Regions from separate parts of the Caballeronia sp. AZ10_KS36 genome, predicted to be linked through region 2. Evidence: predicted binding sites of a transcription regulator. Region 2 holds the regulator's gene; the other holds the start of a gene.
What was found. Region 2 encodes FNR, which switches genes on or off when oxygen is low (the NO sensors DNR and NnrR bind a similar motif). Its sites were predicted from a motif close to TTGATNNNNATCAA; they were not measured.
Positions count from the first base shown of each region.

Region 1: adhP (alcohol dehydrogenase AdhP) is a predicted target of FNR. The motif match lies at 14,079-14,092, and genes of this name have one in related genera.

Region 1 covers NZ_JALQDQ010000040.1:260,409-276,655, forward strand. The annotation lists gene NCR35_RS26650 (TetR/AcrR family transcriptional regulator) at 1-504, shown strand, start outside; gene glcC (transcriptional regulator GlcC) at 540-1,295, opposite strand; gene glcD (glycolate oxidase subunit GlcD) at 1,536-3,035, shown strand; gene glcE (glycolate oxidase subunit GlcE) at 3,035-4,108, shown strand; gene glcF (glycolate oxidase subunit GlcF) at 4,135-5,352, shown strand; gene NCR35_RS26675 (MFS transporter) at 5,397-6,722, shown strand; gene NCR35_RS26680 (heme-binding protein) at 6,882-7,283, shown strand; gene NCR35_RS26685 (ProQ/FinO family protein) at 7,655-8,137, shown strand; gene NCR35_RS26690 (glycogen debranching protein) at 8,266-10,362, opposite strand; gene NCR35_RS26695 (glycogen/starch/alpha-glucan phosphorylase) at 10,349-12,847, opposite strand; gene adhP (alcohol dehydrogenase AdhP) at 12,967-13,992, opposite strand; gene NCR35_RS26705 (amidase) at 14,249-15,790, opposite strand; gene NCR35_RS26710 (SDR family NAD(P)-dependent oxidoreductase) at 15,820-16,247, opposite strand, start outside.
Region 2 covers NZ_JALQDQ010000036.1:72,367-88,613, reverse strand. The annotation lists gene NCR35_RS22330 (hypothetical protein) at 1-34, opposite strand, end outside; gene NCR35_RS22325 (CBS domain-containing protein) at 114-809, opposite strand; gene NCR35_RS22320 (BON domain-containing protein) at 897-1,547, opposite strand; gene NCR35_RS22315 (Hsp20/alpha crystallin family protein) at 1,571-2,002, opposite strand; gene NCR35_RS22310 (Acg family FMN-binding oxidoreductase) at 2,273-3,307, shown strand; gene NCR35_RS22305 (PAS domain-containing sensor histidine kinase) at 3,399-4,514, shown strand; gene mgtA (magnesium-translocating P-type ATPase) at 4,542-7,199, opposite strand; gene NCR35_RS22295 (hypothetical protein) at 7,269-7,694, opposite strand; gene NCR35_RS22290 (lipocalin family protein) at 7,862-8,449, opposite strand; gene NCR35_RS22285 (hypothetical protein) at 8,619-8,975, shown strand; gene NCR35_RS22280 (hypothetical protein) at 9,172-9,411, opposite strand; gene NCR35_RS22275 (universal stress protein) at 9,597-10,088, shown strand; gene NCR35_RS22270 (PAS domain-containing sensor histidine kinase) at 10,212-11,579, shown strand; gene NCR35_RS22265 (response regulator) at 11,576-12,274, shown strand; gene fnr (fumarate/nitrate reduction transcriptional regulator Fnr) at 12,464-13,288, shown strand; gene NCR35_RS22255 (zinc-dependent alcohol dehydrogenase family protein) at 13,299-14,288, opposite strand; gene NCR35_RS30100 (DUF1488 family protein) at 14,288-14,764, opposite strand; gene NCR35_RS22245 (c-type cytochrome) at 14,846-15,244, shown strand; gene NCR35_RS22240 (DUF3564 family protein) at 15,266-15,697, shown strand; gene NCR35_RS22235 (hypothetical protein) at 15,713-16,027, opposite strand; gene NCR35_RS22230 (hypothetical protein) at 16,162-16,247, opposite strand, start outside.

The sequences.
Region 1 (16,247 bases), on a different contig from region 2:
CATTACTACTTTCCGACGAAGCTCGCGCTCTATCGCCGCGTGCTGGAAGACATATTCGAGGACTGGCATCGCGCGGCGGATACCTTCGAGTGCAGCGACGACCCGGTGGAAGCGATCGGCGGTTATGTGCGCGCGAAAATGGAGTTGTCGAGAAGACGGCCGCTCGGCTCGAAGGTGTGGGCGAGCGAAATCATTCACGGCGCGCACCACATGCAGGACATCCTCAGCGAGCGTGTGAAGCCGTGGCTCGATACGCGTGTGACGGTCATCGAAAGCTGGATTGCGCGCGGCCTGCTCGCGCCGGTCGAGGCGGACACGTTCATGTTCATGATCTGGGCGATCACGCAGCATTACGCCGACTTCGATGCGCAGATTCGCGCGCTGAAAGGCAAGCGGGCGCTGACGCAAAAAGCCTTCGATGAACAGACCGAAGAAGTCGTGCGGCTCGTCATTCGCGCGTGTGGGGCAGTGTCGCCGCGGGCCGTCGACGCGGCCATTCTGTAAGCCTCCATCTTAAGGACGTACGCTGTCGTCGCAAGTCACGACCAGCCCTTCAGCCGCAACGTCGCCCGCACCAGCCGCTGCTCCTCCTGTTCGATTTCCATGAAGCTCTCGCGCACGCTGCGGATATGCTGGCTTGCGGCGCGACGTGCCTGCTCGGGCAACTGGCCCACCACCGCGTTGTACAACCGCGCGTGTTGCCGGTCGATCACGCGTTTATGCGGCTCTCGATGATAGAGGTTGTTCACCGAGGCGAAGACGGAACTCAGCATGAGATCCGTAAGCATCCCTAATGTATGAACGAGCACCGGATTGTGCGACGCCTCGCAGATTGCGAGGTGAAACGCGTGGTCCAGCCGCGCGTGCGTCGAGGCGTCCGTCTCCTGCGACTGCGCGGCCACCATCTCTTCGTAACGGCGCTTGATGAGGATATGGTCGGCGGGCGTCCCGCGCGATGCCGCGAGCCGCGCCGACTCCGCCTCCAGCATCTCGCGCACTTCGAGAAGATCGTAGAGCGTACGCGGCTGCGAGCCGAGCAGATGCATCATCGGCGTCTGCGCAGGCTCGGCCGTCAGCTTCGCCACGACTGAGCCCTTGCCTTGCGCGGTTTCGATCAAGCCGCGCGCACGCAAGATTCTGAGTCCTTCGCGAAGGGCTGTGCGCGAAACGCCGAGCTTTTCGGTGAGACGGCGTTCCGACGGCAGGGCCTGGCCCTCCTTGAGCACGCCGTCGACGATCAGGCGTTCGATGCGCTCGACGACGACATCCGCAAGATTGCGCTTGTCCGATTCCATGGCGTTTTCGCAGCTCCGGCACTGGTATGACCAGCTGCAATGCTAACACGGGCACCGAGCGGCACAATGCGTCGCTCGTTCTGGCATGCTGCACGACGTGGATCAAGCAATAGCACGCTCAAAAAAACTGGTCATACCAGTGCGGAATCTGTCGACAACCCGGCTTCGGACCGCAAGAATCTTAGAAAAAATTGAAGACGACGGGCGTCGCAACGAACGCCCTCTGCTCGGAGACACCGCATGACTTACGCCTACGACGAAAAGATCGACGGGCCGCTCGCGAATCACGACAAGGCTGCGATCGTGCGCGATCTGCAAGCCCTGCTGCCCGGACTCCAGCTTCTGCACGACAGGGAAGACTTGCGCCCCTTCGAGTGCGACGGCCTTTCCGCGTACCGCACGACGCCCATGCTCGTCGCGCTTCCCGCAACGGTCGAAGAAGTGCAGGCGCTGCTCGCTTATGCATCGGCGAAACAGATACCGGTGGTCGCGCGCGGTGCGGGCACCGGTCTTTCCGGCGGCGCATTGCCGCTGGAAAAAGGCATCCTGCTCGTGATGGCGCGCTTCAACCGAATTCTCGAAATCGACGCCGAAGCCGGCATCGCGCGCGTGCAGCCGGGCGTGCGCAATCTCGCGATATCGCAGGCGGCGGCGCCTCACGGACTGTATTACGCGCCCGACCCTTCTTCGCAGATCGCGTGCTCGATCGGCGGCAACGTCGCGGAAAATGCCGGCGGCGTGCATTGCCTCAAGTACGGACTCACGGTTCACAACGTCCTCGAGGTGGAGATCGTGACGATCGACGGCGAACGCGTGACGCTCGGCTCCGAGGCACTCGATTCGCCGGGCTTCGACATGCTCGCGCTCATCACGGGTTCGGAGGGCATGCTGGGCGTCGTGGTCGAGGTGACGGTCAAGCTGCTGACCAAGCCGCAGAGCGCGAAGGTGCTGCTCGCGAGCTTCGACGATGTCGAACGCGCGGGCGACGCGGTTGCGCAGATCATCGCGGCAGGCGTGATTCCGGGCGGTCTGGAGATGATGGACAACCTCGCGATCCGCGCGGCCGAGGACTTCATCCACGCGGGCTACCCGGTGGACGCCGAGGCGCTTCTGCTCTGCGAGGTGGATGGCGTGGAGTCCGACGTGCACGAAGACTGCGAACGCGTCGAGGCGCTGCTGCGCGCGGCGGGCGCCACCGACATCCGGCTCGCGGCGAACGAAGCGGAGCGTCAGCGCTTCTGGGCGGGCCGCAAGAACGCGTTCCCCGCCGTGGGCCGCATTTCCCCCGACTACTACTGCATGGACGGCACCATTCCGCGCCGGGAACTGTCGCGCGTGCTGCGCGGCATTGCGGCGCTGTCGCAGGAATATGGCCTGCGCGTGGCGAACGTTTTCCATGCGGGCGACGGCAACATGCATCCGCTGATTCTTTTCGATGCGAACGCGCCCGGCGAGACGGAGCGCGCCGAAACCATCGGCGCGCGCATTCTGGAACTGTGCGTGGAAGTGGGCGGCAGCATCACCGGCGAGCACGGCGTCGGACGCGAGAAGATCAACCAGATGTGCGCGCAGTTCAACGCGGACGAATTGACCTTCTTTCACGCAGTCAAGGCGGCCTTCGATCCGGCCGGTTTGCTCAACCCCGGCAAGAACGTGCCGACGCTGCATCGCTGCGCCGAATTCGGCGCGATGCACGTGCATCACGGGGCACTGCCCTTCCCCGAACTGGAGCGATTCTGATGCGCCGCGATTCCATGTCCATCGACGACAGCGCGCGTCTCGTCGACGAAGTGCGGCACGCGATCGCGCGTAAAGAGCCGGTCTCCATCCGCGGTGCGTCAAGCAAGGCATGCCTCGCGCGCGCTGTCGAGAGCGGTGCGCGAACGCTCGACACGCGCTCGCATCGCGGCATCGTCAGCTACGATCCGAGCGAACTCGTCATCACCGCCCGCGCGGGCACGCCGCTCGCCGAGCTCAACGCCGTGCTCGACGACGCCAGCCAGATGCTCCCGTGCGAGCCGCCCATGTACGGCGGCGAGGCGACCGTCGGCGGCGCGGTCGCTGCCGGCCTTGCCGGACCGCGCCGCCCGTGGTCGGGTTCCGTGCGCGACTTCGTGCTCGGCTGCCGCGTGGTGACGGGCGAGGGCAAGCATCTGCGCTTCGGCGGCCAGGTGATGAAGAACGTCGCGGGCTTCGATGTTTCGCGCCTCATGAGCGGCAGCTTCGGTTGTTTGGGCGTCCTAACGGAGGTCTCGCTCAAGGTGCTGCCGAAGCCGCGTGCCTGCGCCAGTCTCGCCATCGCGATGAGCGCGAGCGAGGCCATGCAGGAACTGAGTGCGTGGCGGCGCGCGGCGCTGCCTCTGTCCGGCGCGTGCTTCGTCGATGGCGCGCTGCATGTGCGGCTCGAAGGCGGCACGGGATCGGTGCGGGCCGCGGTCGACCGCATCGGAGGAGAGCCGCTCGATGCGCGCTTCTGGGACGATCTGCGCGATCAGCGGCTCGCCTTCTTCGACGATCCGCGTCCGCTCTGGCGTGTCTCCTTGCCGAATGCGACGCCGCTCATCGATCTTCCCGGCGCGGTGCTGCTCGACTGGGCAGGCGCGCAACGCTGGCTGAAGAGCGATGCGAGCGCGTCCGGGATCCGCGCCATCGCCAGCGCAGCCGGCGGCCATGCAACCTGCTTCACGCCGCATCGCGATGCCGAGCCTTTCCATCCCCTTCCCGCGCAACTGATGCGCCTGCACCGTCAACTCAAAACGCGACTCGACCCGCACGGCATCTTCAATCCGGGCCGTATGTACGCGGACTATTGAAACCCGGCGCAGCCGACATTCAAGACATGCAAACTAATCTCAGCAATCAGGCGCTCACGCTGCCGCGCGCGAAAGAAGCCGAAGACATTCTCCGCACGTGTGTGCACTGCGGCTTCTGCAACGCGACCTGCCCGACGTATCAACTGCTCGGCAACGAACTCGACGGCCCGCGCGGACGCATCTATCTCATCAAGCAGATGCTCGAAGGCGAGCCGATCAGCGACAAGACGCAACTGCACCTGGACCGCTGCCTCAGCTGCCGCAACTGCGAAACGACGTGCCCATCGGGCGTCAAGTATCACGCGTTGCTGGATATCGGCCGCGACGTGCTCGACGGGCGCGTCGAGCGTCCCATCGCGCAACGCGTGATGCGCGCGGGTCTCAGACATGTGATTCCGCGCCCGCGCGCCTTCGGTGCATTGCTGAAGGCAGGTCGGCTGATGCGCGGCGCATTGCCTGCGGCGATCGGCGACAAGATTCCGCGTGCCGTCGAGAGTGCGGGCGTGCGCCCGCCGTTGCGTCATGCGCGGCGCATGCTGATACTTGAAGGCTGCGCGCAGCAGTCGCTCTCGCCGAACACGAATGCGGCGACCGCGCGCGTGCTCGATCGCTTGGGCATAAGCATCGAAGCGGTGTCGGAAGCCGGGTGCTGCGGCGCCGTCGACTATCACCTCGACGCGCAGGCCGCAGGGCTCGACCGCGCCCGGCGCAACATAGACGCGTGGTGGCCGAAGATCGAGGCAGGCGCCGACGCCATCATTCAGACGGCAAGCGGTTGCGGCGCGTTCATCAAGGAATACGGTCATCTTCTGCGCGACGACGCTGCCTATGCGGACAAGGCGCGTCGCGTGAGCGAGCTTGCGCGCGATATCAGCGAAGTGCTTGCCGCGTTGCCGCTCGAACGCCTGTCTGTCAAGCCCGAGAAGCGCGTCGCGTTCCATTGCCCGTGCACGCTGCAGCACGCGCAGAAGCTCGGCGGCTCGGTTGAAGGCGTGCTGGCGCGGCTCGGCTTCGCGCTCACGAGCGTCCCCGATGCGCATCTGTGCTGCGGCTCCGCGGGGACGTATGCCTTCACGCAGCCGGAACTGTCGCGCCAGCTTCGCGACAACAAGCTCGACGCCCTCGAAAGCGGCAAGCCCGACGTTATCGCGACGGCGAACATCGGCTGTCAGACACACCTCGGCGGCGCGGGCCGCACGACGGTTCGTCACTGGATCGAGATCGTCGACGAAGCCATTTCATGAGCCGCGAATCACAGTATTGAACACTGACAGAGAGACTGGAGACAATGGTAACGACCACCCGACCCGACAAGGATGCGCATGCGCTCGCCACCGAAGCGCGCGCGTATTCGAAAGCCGCATGGCGGCTCTTGCCCTTCCTCTTTTTATGCTACGTCGCGGCCTATCTGGATCGCGTGAACGTCGGTTTCGCCAAGCTGCAGATGCTGAGCGACCTCGCGTTCAGCGAAACCGTGTACGGCTTAGGCGCAGGCATATTTTTCATCGGCTACTTTTTGTTCGAAGTGCCAAGCAATATCATCATGCATCGCGTGGGCGCCCGGGTCTGGATCGCGCGAATCATGATCACATGGGCCATCATCTCCGCGGTGTCGCTTTTCGTGAAGACGCCGACCATGTTCTATGTCATGCGCTTCTTGCTGGGCGTGGCCGAAGCCGGCTTCTTTCCCGGCATCGTGCTGTATCTGACGTACTGGTTCCCGGCCGCGCGGCGCTCGCGCATGAACGCCATGTTCATGATGGGCATTCCGGTGGCCGGCGTCGTGGGCGGACCGCTCTCGGGCTGGATCATGGCGACGTTCGGGGGCGTAGGCGGCTGGTCGAACTGGCAGTGGTTCTTCTTGCTCGAAGCGATCCCGTCCGCGGTGCTCGGCATCGTCACGCTGGCCTGCCTGCCGAACAACATCCGCGCGGCGAAGTGGCTGACCGAAGACGAAAAGCGCGTGCTGGAAGCGAACATTCAGCGCGACGATGCAGGCAAGACCCACGGCTCGCTCGCCGGCGTCCTCGCCGACCTGCGCATCTGGAAGATGGCTTTGATCTACTTCTGCTGCATGATGGGACTCTATGGCATCAGCTTTTACTTGCCGACTCTCGTCAAGGCGACGGGCGTGGAAAGCGCGCTCGAAGTCGGCATGCTGACGGCCGTTCCCTACGCGTGCGCCGTGGCGAGCATGTTCTTCGTCGCGCGCAGCTCGGACCGCACGGGCGAGCGCCGCTGGCACTTCGCCATTCCTGCGGCGCTTGCGGAAATCGGGCTCTTCGTCAGCACGCAGATGACGGGCAACATTCCCGTCGCGATGCTCGCGCTCACGGTCGGTACCGCCGGCATGCTCGCGACCATGCCGGTGTTCTGGACCTATCCCAGCGCCATTCTCGCGGGCGGATCGGCAGCGGCAGCCATCGGCATGATCAACTCCATCGGCAATCTGGCCGGCTTTGCGAGCGCGTCGATCATCGGCTGGCTGAAGGACATCACGCATAGCACGAACGCCGGCATCTACTGCGTATCGGGTGCGCTTATCTTCGGCGCCGTGCTCGCCCTTCTGGGAACAGGTCGCGCGATAACCGCTTCGCGGCGAGTCGCAGGGTAAGCGTTGACCAACGTACGATGCGGCGCCGCGCATGAGTTCGGCGCCTCTCGTTCACGACGCTGCGCCCGTCTGTTTCCATGAACCCCGACTCAACATGCCGCCGGGTAAGAGGTATGCTCGACGAAGCGGTATCGAACCTTTCCACGACGAGATAATTAAATGCAGACGAAACCCGTGATGTCCATCGACGACGTGACCACCGTTCTCTCCGCTGCGCGGGCCGAGGCAGACAAGCAAAACTGGCCTGTCGCCATCGCAGTGGTCGACGACGGCGGACACTTGCTCGGCCTGTTGCGTCTCGACGGTTGCGCACCGATTGGCGCCGAGATTTCGATAGGCAAGGCGCGTACTGCAGCCTTGGGCCGCCGTGAATCCAAGGCGTACGAAAACATGGTCAACGGCGGACGCACCGCCTTCACGACCGCCCCTATCGTGACAGCTTTGGAGGGCGGCGTTCCCCTGTTATCGCAAGGTCATGTCGTCGGCGCAATCGGCGTTTCCGGGATGAAGCCGGCCGAAGACTCGTGCGTCGCGAAAGCCGGTGCCGCCGCGCTCGCGTAGATTGTCGGGTGCAAAAGCGCTCTATCGTTCCATTCGGCCAAGATCGCGACGAAAAAAGGCCCGCGCGGGGGGACGGGCGGGCCGAGATCCACGTCCGAGAGAGAGGGGAAGGACGCGGAGGAGACAACCTATAGTTGCAATCGTCATACCTGAAGCACTGGCTGCGGTCAGCCAGGCGAAGGCGCTTAGTTGGGTGCCGAGAACTCGGCCCGCGCGCCATTGAATTGAAGAATCGGCGGCGAATTGAGCGCTGCAACGATCGAAGAAATTACAACGACAATTGCCGGGCGGAGAAAACCGTGCGCGGCAACGAAAACGCAGGTGTCTCCAGCGACTGTTAGAATCGGCCCTTATATCTCAGGTATACGCACATGGGCTTTGAACAACTCGCCGCTTTGAAACAGCAGCTCGCGCAACAGGCAAAAAGTACCCGCACGCAGAAGCCGCCCAAGAAGCAGGCTACGCGCGAGGACCGTGCGCCACGCAAGACCGCCGGTGCGCCGGTCGACGACGTCGTGCACACCATCGGGAAGCTGCAGAAGCGTTTTCCGAACGCCTTTCCGAAGAACCCCGCGCCCAAGGTGCCGCTAAAGGTAGGCATCCTCAAGGATCTTCTCGCTGAAAGAGCGGACCTTTCTCTCTCCGAACAAGAGCTGAAGGACGCAATCAAAGTCTGGTGCCGTGGGAACCGGTACTGGAGCAGCCTTGTCGAAGGTGCGCCGAGAGTGGACCTGACGGGTCAGCCGACTGGGCAAGTATCTTCCGCAGACGCGGGTCGCGCGCGCCAGTTGCAGGCGAGAAGATCGGCACGCCCCACCCCGCCGGCTCCGAGTTCCGAAACGCCGGGCGCGTGAGGCCGGCTTCGCGGATTCCATGCATTCGCAAGGGCAAGGCCACGCGAAGCTGAACGGCCGTGCGCGCCCGACTCGAGGCAAGCAATCGAGGCAAGCAATCCAGCGGTTCCTCAAGAACCAGGGCAATCTCAATCTGCGCCCGATTCAAGGACGACCACACTGCGAGGTTCTACGCGGCACGTGTCACGCTCTGTCCGCGCTAATTCCTTGTCCGGGACAATGTCGAGCGGTGATTCGGCCCACGTATCGACAATGCGGTGCCAGCTTCCGCTGCCAAGGCCAGGAAGCGCGACGATACGCGCATCGTCATTCATGTTCAGCACGATATGCAGCATGGCTTCTTCCGCTGATTGACCCGCGAGCGTGAACGCGACGAGGCGCGCACCAGGGTCATGCCACGGCGGCTCGCCGAGCCGCTCGCCGTGCCAGGCGACGTCCGGTTCAGAGCAGCCCTTCGCGGGCCGGCCGGTCAGGAAGCGACGACGGCGCAGGCTCGCGTGACGTTTGCGCAGCGCAATCATTTCCCGAACGAAGCGCGACATGGCGAGCGCGTCGCTCGACATGCGCCAGTCCATCCATGAAAGCTCGTTGTCCTGGCAGAACGCGTTGTTGTTGCCGCGCTGGGTACGCAGGCTTTCGTCGCCTGCGAGAATCATGGGTACGCCCTGACTCAAAAGCAGGATCGCCATGAAGTTGCGCGCCTGCGAGAGACGCAGACGCATGATCGAGCGATCTTGCGTCTCGCCTTCTACGCCGCAATTCCACGACAAGTTGTCGTTCGTGCCGTCGCGGTTGTCCTCGCCGTTCGCCTCGTTGTGCTTGGTGTCATAGCTCACCAGGTCGAGCAGGGTGAAGCCGTCGTGACACGTCACGAAGTTGATGCTACTGGCAGGCAGCCGCCCATCCGCTTCATAGAGATCCGCGCTTCCCGCCATGCATGTGCATACTTGCCCGACGAGGCCCGGATCGCCGCGCACGAAGCGTCGTATCACGTCACGGTAGCGTCCGTTCCACTCCGCCCATGCCATGCCGGGAAAAGCGCCGACGTGATAGAGCCCCCCGGCGTCCCACGCTTCGGCGATCAAAGGCACACGCGAGAGCACCTCCGACGATTCGATCGCCCAAGGCAACGGCGGGTTGCTCAGCAGCGCGCCGCCCTCGCCGCGCGTGAAGACGCTCGCGAGATCGAACCGGAAACCATCCACGCCGAGGTCGCGCACCCAGTACTCGAGGCATCGCAAGATGAAGGCGGATACCAGCGGGTGATTGCAATTGATCGTGTTGCCGCAGCCCGTGTAATCGCGGTAACGCCCGGCATCGGCGGGATCGACGTGATAGAAGATCTCGTTGGCGAGCACCTTGAAGTTGATCACCGGCCCCGTTACGCCCGCCTCCGCCGTGTGATTGAACACCACGTCCAGCAATACGCGAATGCCCGCCGCGTGCATGGCGTCGATGAGCGCGCGAAATTCCTGCGGCGCCCGAGCCGGTTCCACGCAGTAGCCCGAGTGCGGACTATGGAAGCCATGCGTGCTGTAACCCCAATAGTTGGTGAGTCCTCTCGCAGCCGCCGTGCGCGGGACGTCCTGCTCGTCGAAGGCCATCACGGGAAGCAGCTCGACGTGGGTGACACCAAGCTCCTTCAAATAGGGGATTTTCTCGATCAGCGCAGCGAAGGTGCCGGGATTGCGGACATTGCTCGACCGATGCCGCGTAAAGCCGGCTACGTGCAACTCGTAGATGATGGCGTCGTCGAGCGTGCGAACGTCACTGTCGTAGGTCGTCTCCAGCGGCTCCGTGACGATGGCTCTGATGCATGCGTTAGACGGTCCTTGCGCTTCGCTCGCCTGTTGCCGGTCCCAGAAGCGCTCGCTCACCGCGCGCGCGTTCGGATCGAGCAGTTCCTTGCGGCTGGCGGCTTCGTCGTCCATCTGCGGCATGCCGTGCGGACCGTGGGCACGCCACGTATAGCAACAGTGAACGGGAAGGTCTTCGACGAAGACATGCCAGAAGTAGAACGTTCTGTTTTCCTCGCGGACGAGCGGGATGATCTGAAACGGCTCGACGCTGTCCGTCGATGCGTAAAGACGCAGCTCCATGCCCGTCGCGTGGCGGCAGAACACGCAGAAGTTGACGCCGCCCGGCGAGACGGTCGCGCCGACGGGAAAACGCGAACCCGGCTGCACGCGGTAGCGGCGTGCGCTTTCGATGTTAGCCTTGAGCAAGGTCGACTCTCACTGCCGCAGTATTCCAGATGCGCTCGCAGTATTCGCGAATCGCCCGGTCCGATGAGAACTTGCCCGACTGCGCCGTGTTCATGATCGACATGCGCGTCCATTGCCTGACGTCGCGCCATGCGTCGCTCACGCGCTCCTGGCAAGCAGCGTAATCCGCGAAGTCGGCCAGCACGAGGAAAGGATCGGAGTGCATGAGGTTGTCGATTAGCGGCCGAAACACGTTAGTGTCCCCGCCCGAGAAGCGCCCTTGCGCGATCTGGTCCAGCGCGTCGCGCAACTCGTCGTTCGAATCCACGTATTCCGCAGGACGATAACCCGCGCGCTTTGTTTCCTCGACCTGCTGGGCGGTCAGTCCGAAAAGGAAGAAGTTGTCCGCGCCCGCCTCTTCGCGAATCTCCACGTTGGCCCCGTCGAGCGTGCCGATCGTTACCGCTCCGTTCATCATGAACTTCATGTTGCCGGTGCCCGACGCTTCTTTCCCCGCCGTGGATATCTGCTCCGACAGGTCGGCTGCCGGATAAATCCACTGGCCGTTCTTCACGTTGAAGTCGGGATAAAACACCACTTTCAACCGGTCCCTGATGGCGGCATCGTTGTTCACCACTTCCGCAATGCCCGTAATCAACCGGATAATGAGTTTGGCCATTGCGTAGCCCGGCGCGGCCTTGCCTCCGAAAATGAAGCAGCGCGGCGCGCAAGCAAGATCCGGGTTCGCGCATAACCGGCGGTACAAGCTGATGATGTAGAGCGCATTCAGATGCTGGCGCTTGTATTCGTGTATCCGCTTGACCTGTATGTCGAAGAGCGCGTCGGGATCGACCACGATGCATGTCACGTTCCGGATGCGGTCGGCAAGCGCCGCTTTATTGGTGCGCCTTATCGAACGCCATGCGCCATGGAATTCGCCATCGTCGGCGAGCGCCGCGAGTGCGCGAAGTCTCGACAGATCCGTGGTCCATCCGTCGCCGATGGTCGTATCCAGAAGACGCGCGAGACCCGGGTTGCTCAGCAGCAGAAACCGGCGGGGTGTCACGCCGTTGGTCACATTGAGGAAACGCTCCGGGAACATGTCGGCGAAATCGCGCATCACGGTCTGTTTCAACAGCTCTGAATGCAGCGCGGCGACGCCGTTGACCGCATGGCTGCCGACCGTGGCGAGATGCGCCATGCGCACTTTCTTCTCGCCGGTTTCGTCGATCAGCGACATCCGCACAACGCGCGCTTCGTCGCCCGGAAAGGCGCGGCGCACATCGCTCAGGAAGCGGCTATTTATTTCATAGATGATTTCGAGCGCACGCGGCAGCATGCTCTGAAAAAGCGGTAAGCCCCACGTTTCCAGTGCTTCGGGCAACAAGGTATGGTTCGTATAGGCGAACGTGCGCTGTGTGATGTCCCACGCCGTATCCCACGCGAGCCCGTGCACGTCCAGCAGCAGACGCATCAACTCGGCTACCGCGATGGACGGGTGCGTATCGTTGAGTTGTGCGGCGAACAGATCGGGGAAATGCTCGATGGACGTGCCCTTGTATTCCATGAGCCACAGCATGTTCTGCAGCGAACAGGACACGAAGAAGTACTGCTGGGCGAGCCGAAGGCGCTTACCTATTTCGGGCTCGTCGTTCGGATACAGCACCTTCGATATGGTTTCGGACAAGACCTTTTCCTGCACCGCCTCATAATACTGGCCCGCGTTGAAGTCTTCGAAATCGAATGACTCCACGGCCTCGCTCTTCCACAAGCGCAGCAGATTGCAGGTGCCCACGCGATAGCCTTGCACCGGGAAATCGCACGCAACGCCTTTCACCTGCCGCGCCGGTATCCAGGTGACGCGCAGACGGCCCTGCTCGTCGGTCCGCTGCGTGGTGTATCCGCCGAAGCCGACGTAGTGACACACGTCCGGTCGCACGATCTCCCATGGGTTGCCGTTCTGTAGCCACTTGTCGGTGACCTCGACTTGCCAGCCTCCCCGTATCTCCTGATCGAAAATGCCGAATTCATAGCGGATGCCGTACCCGAGCGCCGGTACCTCCAGCGTCGAAAGGGAATCCATGTAACACGCGGCCAGCCGCCCTAGTCCACCGTTGCCGAGCCCAGGCTCCTCCTCGATGGAGAGCAGCGCATCGAGGTTCTGGCCGAGCGAAGTCATCGCTTCTCGCGCTTCGTCCTGCATGCCCAGACTCAGCAGGTTGTTACCGAGCTGCGGACCGATAAGGAATTCCGCCGACAGGTAACAGGCGATCTTCACGTCTCTCGCGGCGTAGATCTTCGTCGACGCGGCCCAGCGCGCCAGCATCCGGTCCCTGACGCTGTAGGCAAGCGCCATATACCAGTCTTGCGCGGTGGCAATGTCGGGATAGCGCGCTTGCCGGCAGATCAGATTCCTGACGACGTCATGCAGCAGGGAAGAGCCGGCAACGTCACTCGCTGCCGTCCGGATGCGGCAGGCTACATCTGCCACGGGAGCATTGTTCATCATCGCCTCCTCGCCTTGCATATCGTCGAAAGGACATGTGAAGAGACGCAGACTTCACGGCCTTTCCCCGCGCGTCGCATATGCGCGTGCCGTTCGTGGACACGCGCAGTTCGCGGCATTCACTCCAGCGTGAGCACGACGCGGCCGTCCACCTTCCCGCTTTTCAGATCGGCGATGACGGAATTGATGTTCTCCAGCCGGTCACGACGAATGTGCGCGCGCACCTTGCCTTCGGCGGCGAAGTCGAGTGCTTCCTGAAGGTCGCGCCGCGTGCCGACGATAGAGCCGCGCACCGTGATGCCGTTCAGCACAGTCGAGAAGATGGGCAGCGGAAAGTCGCCCGGCGGCAGGCCGTTCAGCGAGACCGTGCCGCCCCGGCGCACCATGCCGAGCGCCTGCGCGAACGCGCCGCGCGACACGGCCGTGACCAGCACGCCATGCACCCCGCCGATCTCCTTCTGGATGACGGCGGCGGGATCATCGACGGATGCATCGATTGCCAGCTTCGCCCCGAGATCGCGCGCCAGAGCGAGCTTGCCCGGTTCGACATCCACCGCGACCACATGCAGTCCCATCGCGATGGCGTATTGCACCGCCACATGCCCGAGCCCGCCGATGCCGGAAATGGCGAGCCATTGTCCGGGCCGCGTGTCCGTCACGCGAATCCCCTTGTAGACGGTCACGCCCGCGCACAGGATCGGCGCGATGTGATCGAAGGCGACTTGCTTCGGCAGATGGCCGACATAGTTGGGATCGGCGAGCACGTATTCCGCATAGCCGCCGTTGACCGAGTAGCCCGTGTTCTTCTGCGCATGGCAAAGCGTTTCCCAGCCGGAGAGGCAATGCTCGCAATAACCGCACGCTGTATAAAGCCACGGCACGCCGACGCGGTCGCCTTCCTTCACGTGCGTAACGTCCGCCCCGGCGGCGGCCACGTAACCGACGCCTTCATGACCCGGAATGAACGGCAGCGCGGGCTTCACGGGCCAGTCGCCGTCGGCTGCGTGGATATCCGTATGACAGACACCGGACGCGGCGATCTTCACGAGTATCTCATTGCGGCCCGGCGTCGGAACCGGCACTTCTTCGATGCGCAAAGGTTCGCCGAACGCGTGAACGACTGCAGCTTTCATCGACCTGCTCATGAACCACTCCCCTGGACGGTGTGAGGCGACTCGTGCGACGAGGCGCCGAATGAGCGGTCAGTATGCGCGGCTGAATCGTGCGGCCTTTGACTCACGTCAAGCGAAGCGCGGGACAGGATGCCGGCGTGGCATTGCGGGTCGAATCCGGGGTGATTGGTGTGTGGGGGCGCAAATCCGTGTCGACGATGTCATACGCGCACGCCGACAGCACGCAGCCGAGCCCCCGCCGCAATGCCGCTGCAGCGCGAAAGGCGCTTCAGCCAAGCACTGGGGTCTTCCGCCTGCCCGCGCCGTGCTCATAGGCGTAGGCGAGGCCCAGCAGCGCCGCTTCGTCCCACTGGCGACCCACGAAAATAAGCCCGAACGGCGAGCCGGACGCGTAGTAACCCGCAGGCACCGCGATGCCCGGCAAGCCCGCAATGTTGATCTCTCCCACCGTCGTCTCCTGAATGGTGTCCTTTCCGTGCAACGGCGGAAGCTCGCACCTCATCTGCGGAAAGACGAGGGCATCGAGTCGCTGCTCGTCGAACACGCGCTCGAAGATGCGCAGATAACGCGCCTTCAGTTCGATGAATTCGGGCATCTCCGGCGGCAGCGACGGATTCGCCAGCGCGGCCTCGAAATCCGCCAGGCTGTGCATGAAGTTCAACACGCCGTTCGGTGCGAAAGCGTCTTCGTCTTTCGTGGCCTCCGCGAATTCCGCGAAGCTCTTGATCGACGCGTGCTTGCCGAGACGCTCCAGATACTTCTCGACGTCGTAGGGGATGGATTCGAGACCGCGCGCGTCGAAATTGCGCAGCGGCGGAGTCGTCCTGCGCAGTTCGGCAAAGCCGGACCCTTGGAAAGGATCGTCGATCAGCGTCGCGCCGAGCGATGCCAGCTCGCCCTTCACGCGCTCGTACAGCGCCGCGGCCTCGTCGGAAAGCGGCTGGTCGCGCCAGCCGGGACCATAGAGACCGATGCGCTTGCCCTTCAGCGCATCAGGGTCGAGCGCCGACGCATAGCCGCCTTCCGGTTGCCGGCCGACGCCAGCGAGCGTCTTCGGGTCTTCGCTCGTGTAACCGGCGATCACGTCGAGACACAGCGCCGCATCTTTCACGTTGCGCGCGATCGGCCCGACCACGTCGCGATTGCCCGACAGCGGCATCACGCCCGCGTTCGGCACGAGCCCAATGGTCGGCTTGATGCCGACGAGGTCCTGCGCCGATGCGGGGTTCTGGATGGACCCGCCGGTCTCCTCGGCGAGTCCGAGCACCGCCATGCCCGAGGCCACCGCCGCCGCCGTTCCCGCGCTGCTGCCGCCCGGCACGCGGTCGGGCATCGCGACATTGATCGTCGGACCCGCCCAGCTATCGTTCGCATGCGATCCGGTGTGACTTAGAATAGGAACGTTCGTCTTGCCGAGCAGAACCGCGCCCGCGCGGCGCATGCGCGCGACAACCGGCGCGTCGCGCTCGGGCATCAGGTCGATGCCGCCCGTCTTGCTGTACAGCTTCGACCATCCCGCCGTGGTCGGAAAGCCGACCATGTCCATCGGGTCCTTGATGACGACCGGCACGCCCGCGAGCGGCCCCAATGCTTCGCCGGCGGCGCGCCGCTCGTCGATCCTGCGCGCATCGTCGATCGCGGCGGGATTCAGGAAGATCAGCGCGTTATACCTGTCGTTATGACGTTCGATCCAGTCGAAGCAGGCGCGCGCCAGTTCTTCCGCGGTGAACCGGCCGGTGCTGAATCCGTCCTGCACGGCATCGACCGTGAGGGTCGCGAGATCCACGTCGATTGCGCTGCGTTTTTCCATTCGATGCTCCCGTTGAGTTGATTGATTCCTCAGAGCTGGACGCCGCGTGTAAGCGCGCCGTCGACGACGATGTTCGCGCCGCTCACGAAGCTCGCTGCCGGACTGGCGACGAACGCCACTGCATTGGCGATCTCCTGCGGCCGCGCCATACGGCCGGTCGGATTCAACGCCAGCGCCCGTTCGAACAGCGCCGGATCGTTATGCTCGATCCAGTCCCACACGCCGCCTTCGAAGTACACATTGCCCGGCGAGACCGTGTTCGCGCGAATGCCCTTCGAGGCGAGTTGATTCGCGAGCCCCTGCATGTAGTGCACGATTGCGGCCTTGAAGACGCCATAAGGTCCGGCCGCGAAGTCGATCTCGCGTGCCGACACGCTCGATATGGCGACGATCGACGCCGCCTTGCTCCCGGTGAGATAAGGCATGGCGGCATCGACGAGATTGACCGTGCCGAGCA
Region 2 (16,247 bases):
GCACGGGCGCGTCGAGTGTCAATGCTTCAATCATTGCAATGCTCCACTTCGGGCGGCTCGCGCGGCGCCGGGAGCCGCCGTGAGGCTCCATCGAGCGCCGCGCCCCGCCATGCTCAGATGCCCGGCATGATCGGATAAGGGATGGTGTGGTCCTCCACCTGCTTCACGCCCGGCGTGCGTTCGGCTGCGATGCGCATGGCATCGAGCTGATCGCTCGACCAGACGGTGCCCCACAGGTGCACCACGCCGTCGCGCACGACGATATTGCGGCCGGGAAACGCCCAGCCGCGTCCCGCCAGTTCGCCCATCAGCATCGCGCGGATTTCCTTGTCGCTCGCCGACGCGGGCGCCGCGGCCTCCGCGACGGCGGCCGAAGCGATCGCCTGCACCAGATTCGACCGGCTGACGATGCCCGCGAGCCGGCCGCCGCGCAATACGGGCACGCGCTTGATGTGATGACTTTCGAGCACGGAGGCGATCTCCGACAGTTCGTTCTCCTCATGGATGCATATCGGCTCCCGGCTCATGATTTCGCCGACCGTGCGAGCGTTCGCCTTTACGTAATCCGCCGCTCCGTCCGAGCCGATCATTCTGAGCCACCACGACTGCCGTCCCGGCTTTCTTTCCGTATCGTTCTCGCTGCGATGAAGGAGATCGCCCTCGCTTACCATGCCGATGACATGCTGGTCGTCGTCGACGACGGGAGCGGCGCTGATTCGATGCTGCACGAGCAGCTGCGCCAGTTCGTGCACCGTGGTTTCGGGTTTCACCGTGATGACGGTAGAGGTCATTATGTCGCGTGCTTGCATCTTGGACTCCGTTACTTTCGAATGGCGGGGCGAGCGGTTGAATGCGTCGCTCGCGCGTGTGGGTCTGTGATCGGCAACGAGCGCGGATCAGCCGAACTCCAGGTTGTCGATGACCGCGGTGACACCGCGCGTCGCCCAGGCCGCGCCGCGTGCCGCGTTTCGCTCCGTGGCACTGCCGACTTTGCCCGAGAGCGTGACGGTACCGTCCTCGACCTTGATCGCAATGTGTCTGGCTTCGCGCTCGGCGTGGCGCGTTAATGCACGCGCGATCTGCTTGCCGATGTCTTCGACCGCGAAATCGGATCGCACGCGAATCAGGTCGGTCACGCCCGTGACACCGCGCAGATGCGCGATCGCGCGCACGGCCTTGTGGCTCTGGTACGCCCACTCGACATCGCCGCGCAGCGTGACATGGCCCTTCTCGACCTGCACGTTGACCGCGCCTTCGGGCAGCCCGACGGTCCAGCGCAGCACGGTGTCCGCGGCGTTCGCGATGTCGGAGTCATAGCGCACCTCGTGATGCGGCAGGCGCACGTCCATCTCGACCACCACTGCGCGCACGCCCGCCACACGGCGCACGGCCTTCTCGGCCGCGAGCTTCTCGGCGTAGCTCTGCGGATGCCCGGACAACGTGACGATGCCGCCCGATACCTCCACGCCGATGCGCGCCGCGACGACTTCAGGCGTCCATTCCAGCTCTTCTTCCACGTCCTGCTTCAGCTTCCAGTCCTCTTTCATGGGGCGTACCTCGTCGCTCTCGGTCAGTTGATCTGCAGGCGCTTCTGATCGGCGGGCGCCTTCTTCGGCAGAGTGAGGGTCAGCACGCCGTCCTGATATTGCGCGGTGGCGGCGGCATCGTCGATCTCGCTACCCAGCGAGAACGAGCGGCTCATCTCGCCCGAATAGCGTTCCCGGCGGATCACGCGCTCGCCGTCCTTCTGTTCCTTGTTGCGCTCGCTCCTTGCATGGATCGAAACGGTGTTCCGGTCGATCTTCACATCGATATCCTTCTTGTCGACGCCGGGCAGTTCGGCCTTCACCTGATAGGCCGCGTCGGTTTCGCTGACGTCGAGCTTCACGTGGCTCAACGGCGTATCGTCGAGCGAAAGGCCGCGTAGCGGCCGAAACAGGCCCTGAAACATCTCCGATACGGGTTCCATCGAAAAGGGATCGAAACGCGTCACGTTGCTCACGGTTATCTCCTTGAGAACGAGGAAAGAAAGGTAGCCGGCCCGAGCAGTTTCCGATACGGCACACCGTTAGGACCCCGCATCGTCGATGCAGGAGCATGACCTCAGTCTACGTCGCGCCTGTCCGGCGCCATTGACCTGCATCAATCGACAGCGCGGTTCGCTTGGCCGCGTTCATGCGGTCGGACCGGACGCCGTTGATCCATGTCAACCGCCATATCGGGACGTCTGCAAGGATGACGCATCGAAGCGCATCAGCCTGAGGACGAAGCCATGCATCCGACCATTGCGACCGACGCCTGGGATATCGATGAGGCGTCCCTCTCGCCGCTCGCCGGCGACGCCGCGAAACTGCACTTCGCGCTTCGCTACGCGGTGCTCGCGCCATCGAATCACAACGCGCAGCCGTGGCGTTTTGTCGTGGACGGCGCGAATGTGCTGCTCTATGCCGACCGCACGCGCTCGCTGCCTGTGGTCGATCCGTTCGACCGCGAGCTCATCATCGGCTGCGGAGCGGCGCTCTTCAATCTGCGCGTCGCCATCCAGCATTTCGGGCTGCGCTACGCGATCACGCTGTGCCCGGACCACTTCGACCCGGACGTGCTCGCGCACGTCCGTGTATCCCGCGAAGGGGCGCACGACGGCGCGCTGGCCGCGCTGTTCGACACCATGACGCGGCGCGTGACGACCCGCGAGGCGTTCGACGCAAGCCCGATTCCGGCGGACACGCAAGACGCGCTCGTGCAGGCCGCGCTCGACGAAGGCGTCGATGCGGCCGCCATCGCATCGGCGCCGGCACGCGAGCGCATCGCGGAACTGGTCGGGCAAGCCGACCATCTGCAATTTCGCGATCCTCGCTTCCGGCGCGAACTCGCAAGCTGGATTCATTCGAGCCGGCGCGGCGACGGCATGCCTCGCTATTCGGCGGGCGTCAGCGCGCTGCTGGACTTCGCGACGCCGATCACCGCGTCGGCGATCCGAACGTTCGATCTCGGCAGCGGCGCGGCGGCCGTGCATCGTCAGCTCGCCGCGCATTCGCCGATGTTCCTTTGCATCGGCACCGGGCAGGACGACCCATCCGCGTGGCTCGCCTCGGGGCAGGCGCTGGAGCGCGTGCTGCTCACCGCGGTGTCGTTCGGGCTGACGGCGTCGTATCTGAATCAGCCGATTGAAACAGAGTCTCTGCGCGACGCCGTGCGCAAGGAGGCCGGCATGAGCGCGCTGCCGCAACTGCTGCTGCGCATCGGTCGCGGTCCGCGCTGTGCGCATACGCCGCGGCGCGCGCTGTCCGATGTCGTCTCGTCGTGAAGGGAACCTCCGCACGAGGACGTGACGAACAAATTGCCTCGGTCTAAACTGGGAACCGGTAAATCAAGCAGCCTGCCACCGGAGAACCCAGATGCGCAGCTCTTGCGATTCGTCCCCGCCAGCGGACCGCGCGCCGCCGGGCGACGGAGCGGTCACTTCTGCTTTCACGCCGGACGCGCACTTTCGCCTTCTGGTGGAGTCCGTCGAAGATTACGCAATCTTCCTGCTCGACGCGCAGGGCAACGTGGGCACCTGGAACAACGGCGCACGTCGCATCAAGGGCTATGAGGCGCACGAAATCATAGGCCGTCACTTTTCCGCCTTCTACCCGCCCGAGGATATCGCCGCGCGCAAGCCGCAAAAGGAACTGGACACCGCAGCGCGAGCCGGACGCGTCGAAGACGAAGGCTGGCGCGTTCGCAAAGACGGATCGCGCTTCTGGGCCAACGTCGTCGTCACCGCATTGCGCGACGCGAAAGGCGAGTTGATCGGCTTCGCGAAAGTCACGCGCGACATGACGGACCGCTTGCGGCTCGCCGAGCTTCAGCATGCGCGCGATCTCTCCGCGCACGTTCAGGCTGCGCTCGAAGATGAGCGGACATCCATTGCGCGAGAACTGCACGACGATCTCGGCCAACAACTCGCGTCGCTCAAAATGCAGATCGCGGCGCTCGATGCCGAGCGCGTCGGCGCGGGATTCGCCCGCCATTCGCTTCGCGACACGCAGGGCATACAGGCCCAGATCGACACCGTCATTGCTTCCGTGCGGCGCATCGCAGCCGGTCTGCGCCCGCCGGTGCTCGACGACCTCGGTCTCTTCGCTGCCATCGAATGGCTCGTCAGCGACTTCCGCCGCCGCTATGGTCTTGCCGTCACGCTCGACATCTCGGGCGACGAAGTCGGCTTCGGACCGGACGCGTCCATGTCCGTCTTTCGTCTGGTGCAGGAAGCGTTGACCAACGTGGTTCGGCATGCCGACGCGAGCAAGGTGCGCATTGCGATACGGTGCGCGAAAGACCGCTACACGTTGACGATTCAGGACGACGGCCGCGGGGCGAATCTCGCCGGGCCGCGCGCTGCCAACGCCTTCGGTTTGCTCGGCATGGGCGAGCGCGTGCGGCAACTCGGCGGCGTCATCGCGTTTCAAAGCAGCCCGGGCGAGGGCTTTCGCATCAGCGTCGATCTTCCGCTGAACGGACTCGGCTGAAGCGGCGGCGATGAATCGCACCGCGTGTCAACTCAAGCCGAACCTTCTTACGAATGTGCTTTTCACGCACTGGGCCAGCAACGCATAGGCCGCGAGAACCGCGAAAAGCGCGGGCCAGTACGCGTCCGGCAGCGGCACGAAGCCGAGCAACGTACCCAACGACGTATGAGGCAGGGCCACGCCGATTGCGGCAATCGCGAGACTCGTTGCGATTAGCGCAACGCTCGCGCGGCTTTGCACGAACGGAACCTTAGACGTCCGTATGATATGAATGATGAGCGTCTGACTCAGCAACGACTCCACGAACCAGCCCGTCTGAAAGAGCGCCGGGTTATTCCCTGCGTGAAAGAAGCGCAGCATCGTGAAGTAAGTGACGTAGTCGAACACGGAACTGACCGGGCCCATCAGCAGCACGAACCTGAATATCGCGCCGATGTCCCAGCGCCGCGGCATTGCGAGGAACTCGTCGTCGACTTTGTCTGTTGGAATGGCCGTTTGCGAGAAGTCGTATAGCAGATTGTTGGTCAGCACCTGAATCGGCGCCATGGGCAGAAACGGCAGAATCACGCTTGCACCGAGCACGCTGAACATGTTGCCGAAGTTGGAACTCGCGCCCATCTTGATGTACTTCGTGATGTTGCCGAATACCTTTCTGCCTTCGAGCACGCCTTCGTTGAGCACGCCGAGGCTCTTCTCGAGCAGGATGATATCGGCGGATTCCTTCGCGATATCGACGGCGCTGTCCACCGACACGCCCACGTCCGCCGCGTGCAGAGCGGGACCGTCGTTGATGCCGTCGCCCAGAAAGCCGACGACATGGCCGCGCCGCCGCAGCGCTTCGATGATCGCGGCCTTCTGCGCGGGTGATACCTTCGCGAAGACACTCGCGCTTTCGGCCACGTCCTCCAGCCGTTCAGGCGCCATCGACTCCAGCTCCTTGCCGATCACGATGCGACCGACCGACAGCCCCACTTCGTGGCAGACCTTGCGCGTGACGATATCGTTGTCGCCCGTGAGGATCTTGACGCGAACGCCGCTTGCGGCAAGCGCGGCCAGCGCGGGGGCGCAGGTTTCCTTGGGCGGGTCGAGAAACGCGATGTAGCCCGCGAGCGTCAGGTCGCGCTCGTCTGCCGCCGTGTACGCCCGCGACTCTTGCGGCAAGGTCTTGCACGCGACCGCCACCACGCGGAAGCCGTCGGCATTCAGTCGCGCTGTCGTTCGCTTGGCATCGGCGAAGTGCGTGGCATCGAGCGGACCCTCGCCTTCATCGGTCGCATAGCGGGTGCAGACGGAGAACACCTCCTCCACCGCGCCTTTGCAGATGAGCAGACGCTGGCCCGTTTCATCCGACAACACCACCGACATGCGCCGCCGCTCGAAATCGAACGGGACTTCATCGATCTTGTGGTACGCGCCTGCAGTGCCGATGCGCTCTTCCATCTCCACGTGCGAAAGCACCGCAACGTCGAGCAGATTCTTCAGGCCCGACTGATGCAGGCTGTTCAGATACGCATATTCGAGCACGCGCGTGGACTCGTCGCCGCGCACATCCAGATGACGCTTCAGAATGATGCGGTCCTGCGTCAGCGTGCCGGTCTTGTCGGTGCAGAGCACGTCCATAGCGCCGAAATTCTGGATGGAATCGAGACGCTTGACGATGACGCGCTTCTTCGCCATCTCGATTGCGCCCTTTGCCAGGTTGACCGTCACGATCATCGGCAGCATCTCGGGTGTCAGCCCGACCGCGACCGCGACCGCGAAGAGCAGGGCCTCGAACCAGTCGCCTTTCGTCAGCCCGTTGATGACGAACACGAGCGGAACCATCACCGCAATCAGCGCGATCATCATCCATGTGAAACGCGTGATGCCCCGGTCGAAGCTCGTCGGCGCGCGCCGCGCGGCCATCATTCCCGCGACGTGGCCAAAGGTCGTGCGCGGCCCCGTCAACGCAACCACGCCGCAGCCGACGCCGCTCAACACCGACGTGCCCGCGAAACAGATGTTTTGGAGGTCGAAGGCGCTGTCGGGGCTGTCGTCGACGGCATGCGCGAATTTCTCGACCGGCATGGCTTCGCCGGTCAGCGACGACTGGTTGAGGAAGAGATCCTTCGCGGAAACGAGTCTCACGTCGGCAGGCACCATGTCCCCGGCGGAAAGCAGCACGATGTCGCCCGGCACGACTTCTTCCATCGGCACTTCGAGGTGCTCGCGAGCGCCGCCTCGGCGCACCGTGGCAGTCGTGCGCACCATGCGCCGCAGTGCGTCCGCCGCCTTGCCGGAGCGGTGCTCCTGCACGAAGCCGAGCCCGACGCTCAGCACGACCATCGTGACGATCATCGCGGCAGCGCGCTGTTCGCCGAGGTAGAACGACACCGCAGCCAGCGACAAAAGCAGCGCGTTGAGCGGGTTGACTGACCGGCTCAGCAACTCGCCGACGAGGTTTTGCCGCTCGACGTGCGCGACGTCGTTGCGCCCGTATCTGCGCAGTCTTCTTTCGGCTTCGTCTGCTTCGAGGCCGGCCGCCGCGCTCGATAGCTCGGCGATCGCTGCGTTCGCATCGAGCTGCGATAGCGCCCTCAGCCGCGCCGATGAGGCGGCATTGCCCGCCGCGCCCGATGCTCCGTGCGGCCCTTGCGCCGGGTGTCTGAGCAAGCCGAGCGAATGCGGGAGGTCGGGAATCTTCATCGCGTGCCGGGGTGTCGTAGGGACGGACGCCCAGCGTCGCACGCGGCGGGCCGCCGCCCTTGATTCACATCAAGCGGCCCGTTCGAGCACCGCGCACGTCAGGCCGAACTGTCGCGCGATGGATGCGAGCCTGTCCGCCCACTCCCACACGCCGAACACATCGTGCACGTTCTGCAGGCAACTCAGCAGCGCGACGGTACACGCATCGTCGACGTCGATATGGGCGCGCAGCAACGCCCGGCGCAGCGCGCGCACGCCGAGGTCCATGTACGGAGGCCGGCCTTCGACGCGCGGATCGAGAAAGCGCACGGGCACGCCCTCCATCACGCTCGCGTAGTCCGCCGGACGAATGAAGCTCCCGATCGGACAGCCGCCGCACCCGCCGCGATAGGCCGCGCCGCCGCGTGGCAGCAACGCCGCGCTGCGCTGAGCGAAGAGATGATCCACTGCCCTGTCGAAGATGTCCTGTCTGGACAGAAAACGCTGGCTGGCCATGATGACTCTCCTTTCCCGACGGCGCCGGCGTTGCGTGCGCACCCGGTGCGATTCCAGTATCGTCGATGCGGCAGGAGAACCCCATCAGGGGCGGCGGAATGTGCTGTCGGCGTGCGGGTAGTCATGTAGGGAAAGGCCTACGCCGACGTGAGCGCCCGGCGTGCCGGCTAGCGCGGAGCGTAGAAGCCCGGTTGGCCGATCTGGCCGGGAAACTGCGGGACTCGCCTGAAGCGCGTCGTGTCGAAACCCATTGCGTCGAGTTTCGTCAGCAAGGAACGGTAGACGTCCTCGCTCACGTGCGGATGCCGGGAAAGAATCCAGCCGGAATCCTTGTCCGGCGTCGCGCGCACGGTGTACTCGTAGTCGGGGTCGACATAAACGGTCAGCACCACCACTTCGAAAGGCCACAGCGGGCGAACCTTCCAGACCGAATTTCGCGCCCCGCGTTCAGGCGTGGCCATGAACGCGCTGCGGATTTCCGGCTGATCGAAGCCATGCTTGCGGCCCACGACGACGTCTTCGATGTGCCCGTCGGCGCGCAGGGTCCAGACCGCGTAACTGCCGACATAGTCCCGCTCGTTCAGCATCGGCATGCTAGCGATGACGTACCAGCGGCCCATGTAGCGCGGCAGATCCACAGCGGCCGGCACCAAGGGATCGTCGGCATGCGGATTCGGGTTGACGGGCGCCATCGTGCATCCCGCCACGACCCATGCCATGAGTCCAGCCAGTGCCGCGAGCGCGATTCGCTTCATGGCTTCGCCGCTTCGTCCGTCCGATAGAGTGCGTTCACGGTAATGGCAACGCGAAAACGCCGCTTGATGTGGGTCAACTCCGGCGTGTTGACCTGCATCAACTCGCCTGGGATGACCGCGGGCACAGTCACGGCATACCCGTTAGACGCGTTATTCCATGGAGACGGCGATGACTTTCCGCACAGGCACGCTTTGGGTCGTGAGCGCATTCGCCGCGTGCGCGGTTGCGGCCGCAGCGCAGCCCGAAGCGCCCGGCAGCATGAGCGAACAACGCATCGTCGCGCCTGTGAATCCGGACCCGCTGGTCGTGAAGCGCAATGCCGCCGCGCAAGCCGATGCCGAATACCGCGCAAGAAAACAGGCCGCCGCGCGCGAGCGGCGCGCCGCGCACGCCGAGGCGAAGGCACGCTACAAGGAAGAACTCGCGAATGCGCGAATCAATCGCAAGGGGGATCGGGATGCCGCGAGCAATGCGCTGAAGGCCATCGAACCGGATCAGCCGGAAGGCTCGCGTCGTTCGCACTGAAGGTCGTGCGTTTCCCGCTCGACACTGCGTGCTTGCCTCGCGGCCGGGTCGTGCGCTTGCCGTGCCGGATCGTGAAAGTGCCGAGGCGGCCGCGCTCGTTTGGACGGAAGCGCCGCCATGCCGGTATCGGGCGCTTTCGTGCGCGTGATCGTGACCGGTGCCACGCAAGGACGGCTTTCGCCAAGCGCCGCCGCACCTACACCGCAATCGTCTTCGACGTCTTGAGCCCGATCCACATCAACCCTTCTCGCAGTCCGGCGAGCATCGCATCGCTCTCGCTGACGTACGTCGATGCGTGTTTGAAGCGGTGAGCGAAACGCCCGCCCTCCACGTTCGGATGTTCGAGGCCGATCGAGCACATGAAGCCTCGCGGCGTCTCCTCAGTCTGGCAGGTGACGACCCACTGCGCGGCTTCCACTCTTGCTTTGAGCGTCATGTTCGTTCTCCCTTGGACGCTTTTCACTCTATGCGCCGCGCTTTTGGGCGCGTTTGCGCCAGGTCAAGGGTATGGCGTCCCGAAAGCGGCCTTGCGCCGGCTTGATCTGCATCAAGGGCCGGTGAGCCGCGACCGGTAGAGTCGGCGCAAGGAACGAATCGTCATTTCGACGCCACGAGGCCGCCATGTACACCCGCATTCTTGCACCCATCGACGGCAGTCCCACGTCCGCGCACGCGTTCGACGAAGCCTTGAAGATCGCGCGGGACAATCACGCCGAACTGCGGCCGCTATTCGTCGTGGACTTGCAGCCGGTCGCCTATGACGCGGCCGCCATGTTTTATCCCGACATGCGCGAGGCCATGATGGAAGAAGGCCGGCGCCTGACGTCCGAGGCCGCGAAGCGCATGGACCGCGAAGGCGTAAAGGGGACGCCGTTCATCGGCGAAGTGCAGTTGACGGGCGACGACATCGCCCAGCGCATCTGTCACTGCGCGGAAGATTTCGGCGCCGATCTCGTGGTGATGGGCACGCACGGCCGTCGCGGCTGGCGGCGCCTCGTGCTCGGCAGCGTGGCGGAACGCTTCGTTCGGCTCTCGCGCTGGCCCGTGATGCTCGTGCCCGGGCGCGATGCCGAGGAACTCGCGAGACGCGAGGCGGCCGCCGCCAGCGATTGAGACGGCGAAAGCCTGCGCGTGCGTCGGCAAGGGATCGGCGATAATGCATTCACCACGCGCTTACTGGAACCGCCCGGTCAGGCTGAAATAGCGCGACCGCGCGGACTTTCGCATCAGGCCGATATGACCAACAACGATGGCCCGGATTCCGTCACGGCATCGGCCGCTTCGGCAGGCCGGGTCGTCGCGCCGCGCGCCGGGTTCGCGACCGCCGTGCTCGCCGGCGCGATACTCTTTGCGGCATGGTGGGCCCTCGTTCGAAGCACGCTGAACGCTTCCGCGCTTACGCCGCGCGTCGCGGTATTGCTCATCGCGAGCGGACTGGCGAGCGCCGTGCTGCTCGCCTGCCTCGTCTACCTCGTCTTCCTCATGCGACGCCGCATGCACGGCGTCGCGCCCGCGTCGGCCACACTGCCCCAGGCGCGGCTCGACGGCATCATTCGCGCGACGACCGAAGCCATCATCACCGTCGATGCGCAGCAGCGCATCGTGCTCTTCAATCCAATGGCCGAGCGCGTGTTCCGCTGCCCGGCGAGCGAGGCCATCGGCGCGTCGCTGTCGCGCTTCATCCCCGAGCGATACCGCACGGCCCACGAGGAACAGGTCCGGCGTTTCGGACAGACGGGCGTGTCCGACCGTCAGATGGGCGCGCAGCGCGTGCTGTACGGCCTGCGGGCGGACGGCGAGGAGTTTCCCGTCGAGGCATCCATCTCCCAGATCGACGATATCGACGGCAAGCTCTTCACGGTCATTCTGCGCGACGTGACCCAGCGCGTTGAGGCCGAGGCGGAACTGCAACGTTCGCGCGAGGAACTGCGCGCGCTGTCGGCCAATCTTCAGCACGAGCGCGAAAAGGAAAGGACGCGCATTGCGCGCGAATTGCACGACGATGTCGGACAAACACTGAGCGCGCTGAAGATGGACGTCGCCGCGCTCGAAGCGCGGCTCAACGCCAGCGCCGCGCCGCGCGACGACGTGGCCGGCCAGCTCGCGCGCATGCGCCGGGCGATCGACGGCAACATCGCTTCGTTGCGGCGCATCGCCGCTCATCAGCGGCCCGTCATGCTCGACGATCTGGGACTCGCCGCCGCCATCGACTGGCTCGTCGACGACTTCACGCAACGGCAGGGCATCGACGTGGAATGCGAGTTCGGCACGGGCGAGATCGCCTTCAATACGAACGCAGCGACCGCCGTTTTCCGTATCATTGAGGAGGCGCTCGACAACGTCGCGCTGCATGCGCGCGCAAGCCGCGTGAAGCTCACGCTCGGCGCGCACGACGCCCATTGCGTGCTGCGTGTCGAGGACGACGGCGTCGGCGCGCCCGCGTTGCCCGGCGCGAACGGCAAGTCGTTCGGCCTGCTCGGCGTGCGCGAGCGCGCGAACGCGCTGGGCGGCACGGTACTGATCGAATCGAACCCGGACGACGGCTTCGCGCTGACCGTCCGGCTGCCGCTTGCTGCCGTGAGCGAACAGGAATCGCAACCATGACGATCAAGGTGCTGATTGCGGACGACCATGCGATGGTGCGGGAAGGCCTGCGCCATATCCTCGACAACGCGCACGGATTCGAAGTCGCGGGCGAGGCGAGCGATGGCGCGAGCACGCTCCAGCTTGCGCGCGCGACCGACGCCAACGTGCTCGTGCTCGACCTGTCGATGCCCGGCCGTCACGGGCTGGACCTGTTGAAGCAGATCAAGGAAGAACGCCCCGCGCTGCGCATTCTCGTCCTCACGATGCACGCCGAACAGCAATACGCGGCGCGTGCGTTCAAGGCCGGGGCGTCGGGCTATCTGACCAAGGAAAGCGCGAGCGCGGAACTGGTTGCGGCGCTCGCGAAGGTCGCGGCGGGCGGCGCATATGTCAGCCTCGCCATGGCCGAGCGCATGGCGCAAAGCCTCGCCGAACCCGCCGACGCGCTTCCGCATCAGCGCCTGTCCGACCGCGAGTTCGACGTGTTCCGGCGGCTGTGCGCGGGCGAATCCATCAACGAGATCGGCGACGCGCTGTACGTGAGCGCGAAGACGGTCAGCACGTATAAAGCGCGCATCCTCGAAAAGATGCACCTGCCGCACGAGGCCGCACTCGTGCGTTATGCCGTGCGGCACAAGCTCCTGGACGACGATACCGACGACAGCGACGGCAGCGACAACAGCGGCCATAGCGACGCCGGCCGCGACGTTTGAGCGCAGGCTTGTCAGGATTTCCCTACACCGCTTCGGAAACGCCTACCGAACTTTCCACGCGCGCCGATATATTTTTGAGATGGCGCGGTAAATAATTCGATGCATCAACCAACCGTTGCGCATCGAGGCTGTCGGGCCTTGCGATCGAAGCTGGCACGCGTGCGCGAATCGAGTTCGACAGGAGGCATCATGTTTCCGGTAAGCGATGGCAGAACGGCTACGTCACCCGCATCGGCACCGGCATCGCGCCGCGTGTTTCAGATCGCCCATTCAACCGATTCCACCCGTTCCGCCAATAGCGCCGATCGCGCCGACTGCGACATCAAGCACAAGTCCGTACGCTGTTCGACCTGCTCGATGCAGCGCGTCTGCATGCCGAGCGGGCTCACGCCGGATGAATCCGCGCGGCTCGATGCCATCATCTGCTCGACGCGCACCGTGCGGCGCGGCGAGACCCTCTACCGTTGCGGCGACGCGTTCCAGAGCCTCTATGCGGTGCGCAGCGGCTGCTTCAAGACCGTGGTGCTGCACCGCGAAGGACAAGAGCAGCTCACGGGCTTCTACCTCGCTGGCGACGCGCTCGGGCTCGACGGCGTCAGCTCGGACCACCACAACTGCGATGCGATCGCGCTCGAAGACAGCGTCGTGTGCATCATTCCGTTCGATCTGCTCGAGGTGCTTTGCCGCGAAGTTAAGGCGATCCAGCATCACGTGCACCGGCTGATGAGCAGCGAGATCGTGCGCGAATCGAGCCTGATGATGTTGCTCGGCACGATGACGGCCGAACAGCGCGTCGCCGCTTTTCTGCTGAACATCTCGACGCGCATGAAGGCGCGCGGTTATTCGCCGGCGCAGTTCGTGTTGCGCATGACGCGCGAAGAGATCGGCAGTTATCTCGGGCTCAAGCTGGAAACCGTGAGCCGCATGTTCTCGAAGCTCCAGAAAGCCGGCGTGGTCGATGCGCGCGGCAAGGACGTGCGCATTCTCGATCAGGCGGAGCTGGAAAGCGTGTGAACGAATGCACTCACGCCGCGATGCGCAGCACCGCGGCGCCGACCATGCGTCCTTCGCGAAGATCGGAAAGCGCGCGGTTCGCGTCGGCGAGCGGATAGACGGTCGTTTGCAGATGGAGCGGGATGGACGCCGCGCGCTGCATGAATTCCTGACCATCGGCGCGCGTCAGGTTCGCCACCGACACGATGCGCCGCTCGCCCCACAACAGCGCATACGGGAACGCGGGAATGTCGCTCATATGGATGCCGCCGCACACGACGACGCCGCCCTTCGCCAGCGCCGCGAGCGCCGCAGGCACGAGCGCGCCGGATGGCGCGAAGACGAGCGCGGCGTCGAGTTCTTCGGGCGGCCGCTCGTCGCTGCTTCCGGCCCACGCCGCGCCCAGTTGCAGCGCAAGGGCTTGAGCGGCGCTGTCTTGCGCGCGCGTGAACGCATAGACGGTGCGGCCCTCGTGCCGGGCGATCTGCGCGACGATATGCGCCGCCGCGCCGAAGCCGTAGATGCCGATGCGCCTCGCATCGCCCGCCATCTTGAGCGTCCGGTAGCCGATGAGTCCCGCGCACAGGAGCGGCGCGGCTTCGACGTCGCCGTAGCGCGACGGCAGATGCAGGCAGAACCGGCTATCCGCGACCATTCGCTCCGCGTAGCCCCCATCCAGCGTATAGCCGGTGAAGCCGGGGCTGTCGCACAGATTCTCGCGGCGCGTCGCGCAATAGGCGCAGTGGCCGCACGTGTGGCCGAGCCACGGCACGCCCACGCGGTCGCCCACGACGAAGCCGTCCACGCCCGCGCCGATCGCGGCAACGCGGCCGACGACTTCGTGCCCCGGAACGACCGGCCGTTTCGGATGCGCCAGTTCGCCGTCCACGACATGCAAGTCCGTCCGGCACACGCCGCACGCGACGACATCCACGAGCAGTTGCCCCGGACCGGCGACAGGATCGTCGATGTCGGCGGCGCGCAGTTGCGGGGCGGCGCCGTCGTAGAGCATTGCACGCATCATTCGGCTCCGTGCGTATCGCTTCGTTGATAGACGCTTCCTGTGTGGGCGGCGGGTGCATCGTCCGGCAGTCGCCGTGCTCGATGCCGCTGTACCCGCGCCGCGCCGCCGTCGTCGAAACGAAAATAGCCGCTGCGCAGCATGACCGGCATTCGTCCCACGCTGGTCAGCAATTGCTCGGCGGCGCCTTCTATCGCGACGCGGCCCAGTTCGAACGCGTGCCGCAAGTCTTCTTCCCGCGACGAAGCCGCGCCGAAATGATCTTCCAGCGCCTCTGCCGAGATGGTGCAGGGGATACGCGCGCCGTCGACATAGGCATAGAAGGTGAGAGCGGGTTCATCGCCTGCATAGATGGGCGCGCTCTGCGAAAACGTGATGTTCATGGTGATGTGCCTCGCACGGGATGAGTCAAGCGGCGCCGGCTCGCCGCCCTTCGATCGCGACATACCTATGATTGTTCGCTTGCCCGTGGCCATGCCGCTTGATGCAGATCAAGAGGCTCGTGCCGTGCGGCCGCATCATCGTCATGTGTCTTCACCCGGAACCCTTGCGCCGCCATGCTCACTTACTGCGCCGAACCTCGCGCCGAACCTCGCGCCGACCCGCGCGCCGACCGAGCCGTCCGCGCCCGTCATGCGCTCCTCATCGGCATCGTCGCGGGCGTGCTCTTGAGCGCCGCGCCCGCGCTGGCGCAGACGGAAGTCAACGCGCTCGTCGATCAGCACCACTGCATGTTCTGTCATACCAACGATTCGCCTTTCCTCGCGCCCTCGTTCCAGCAGATCGCCGAGCGCTATCGCGACGATCCGAAAGCGCAGGCGATGCTCGAACACAAGTTGCGCGTGGGCGGGCGCGCACACTGGGGCGACATGGCGATGCCTTCGCCGCCCGAGCGCGGCGGGTCGATTTCGGCGGAAGACGCGCATACGCTCGTGCAATGGGTGTTGCGCCACTAGACGTCCTCCATGGAGAGCGACATGCGTATCACGATCAAGCTCGATGGTTTCGATCACGCCGCGCAATCGGCGTTTGCAGTGCTGTGGATCGACCGCGAACGCGGCCGCTGGTCGCGCGAAGCGCACGAACGCGTCGAGTTGCCGGCATGGGGAACGTGGGAATCCGCGCCCGAAGGCACGCTGCTGCGCGATTCGGGCACCTTCGTGCCGCTCGTCTTGCTGCACGGACTGGTGCTCGCTGCCCTGCCCAAAGCGACCAGCGTACCGGAGCCGATGCAGCAAGGCCACGCCGACTATCTCGCATCGCGCGGCAGCAGAGCAACGCCCGCGAAGCTATCCGGACATTGGCATATCCAGTGCATCGACTGCGAGACGACGGTCCCCGAGCACGAACTCTTCTCCGACGAAGAGGACTGTGCGCGATCGGCCGGCTTGGGCTTCAGCGCAACGTAGAAACGCCACCCGTCCTCAACGCGCCGGCGACGACATGAACCGTTGCTTCAGCAGGCCCACGGCATTGTCGAACGCGTGGTGAATCGCGATGCTCAGGTCCGCGTCGGTACTGCTTGCGACGGGCAGGAGGTCGAACTCGCGCGTGATGAGATCGAGGCGCGCATCGAAAACGCGCTGTCCGGATGGATCGCGGTAAGCCTCGACCGTCAGATGGCAATTGGCGATGTCCTTCGCGAGCCGTTCCAGCCGCACGAGTTCCACGCCCGCCTCGCGTTCCGCGTCGTTGGACCCCGCGAATCCGAGATACGCAATCTGCAATCCGAGGCCCATGGCTTTGTTCTCCCCTCTCTCTGCAAGTGCCGGCGCGCCGGTGAACACCCTTTCTGATGGTTCAGATCGTGGCGATTAGACCATCGTCCTGGATTCGCGCCGGACGCGGTTGACTCACATCAAGCAGCGCGCTGTCATGCTGCGTCGTCGGGCAAGCGCGAACCCGGTTCGACGACATAAGCTCTGAAGTTCATCTCGATGCTGCGAATCTGGCTCGCGC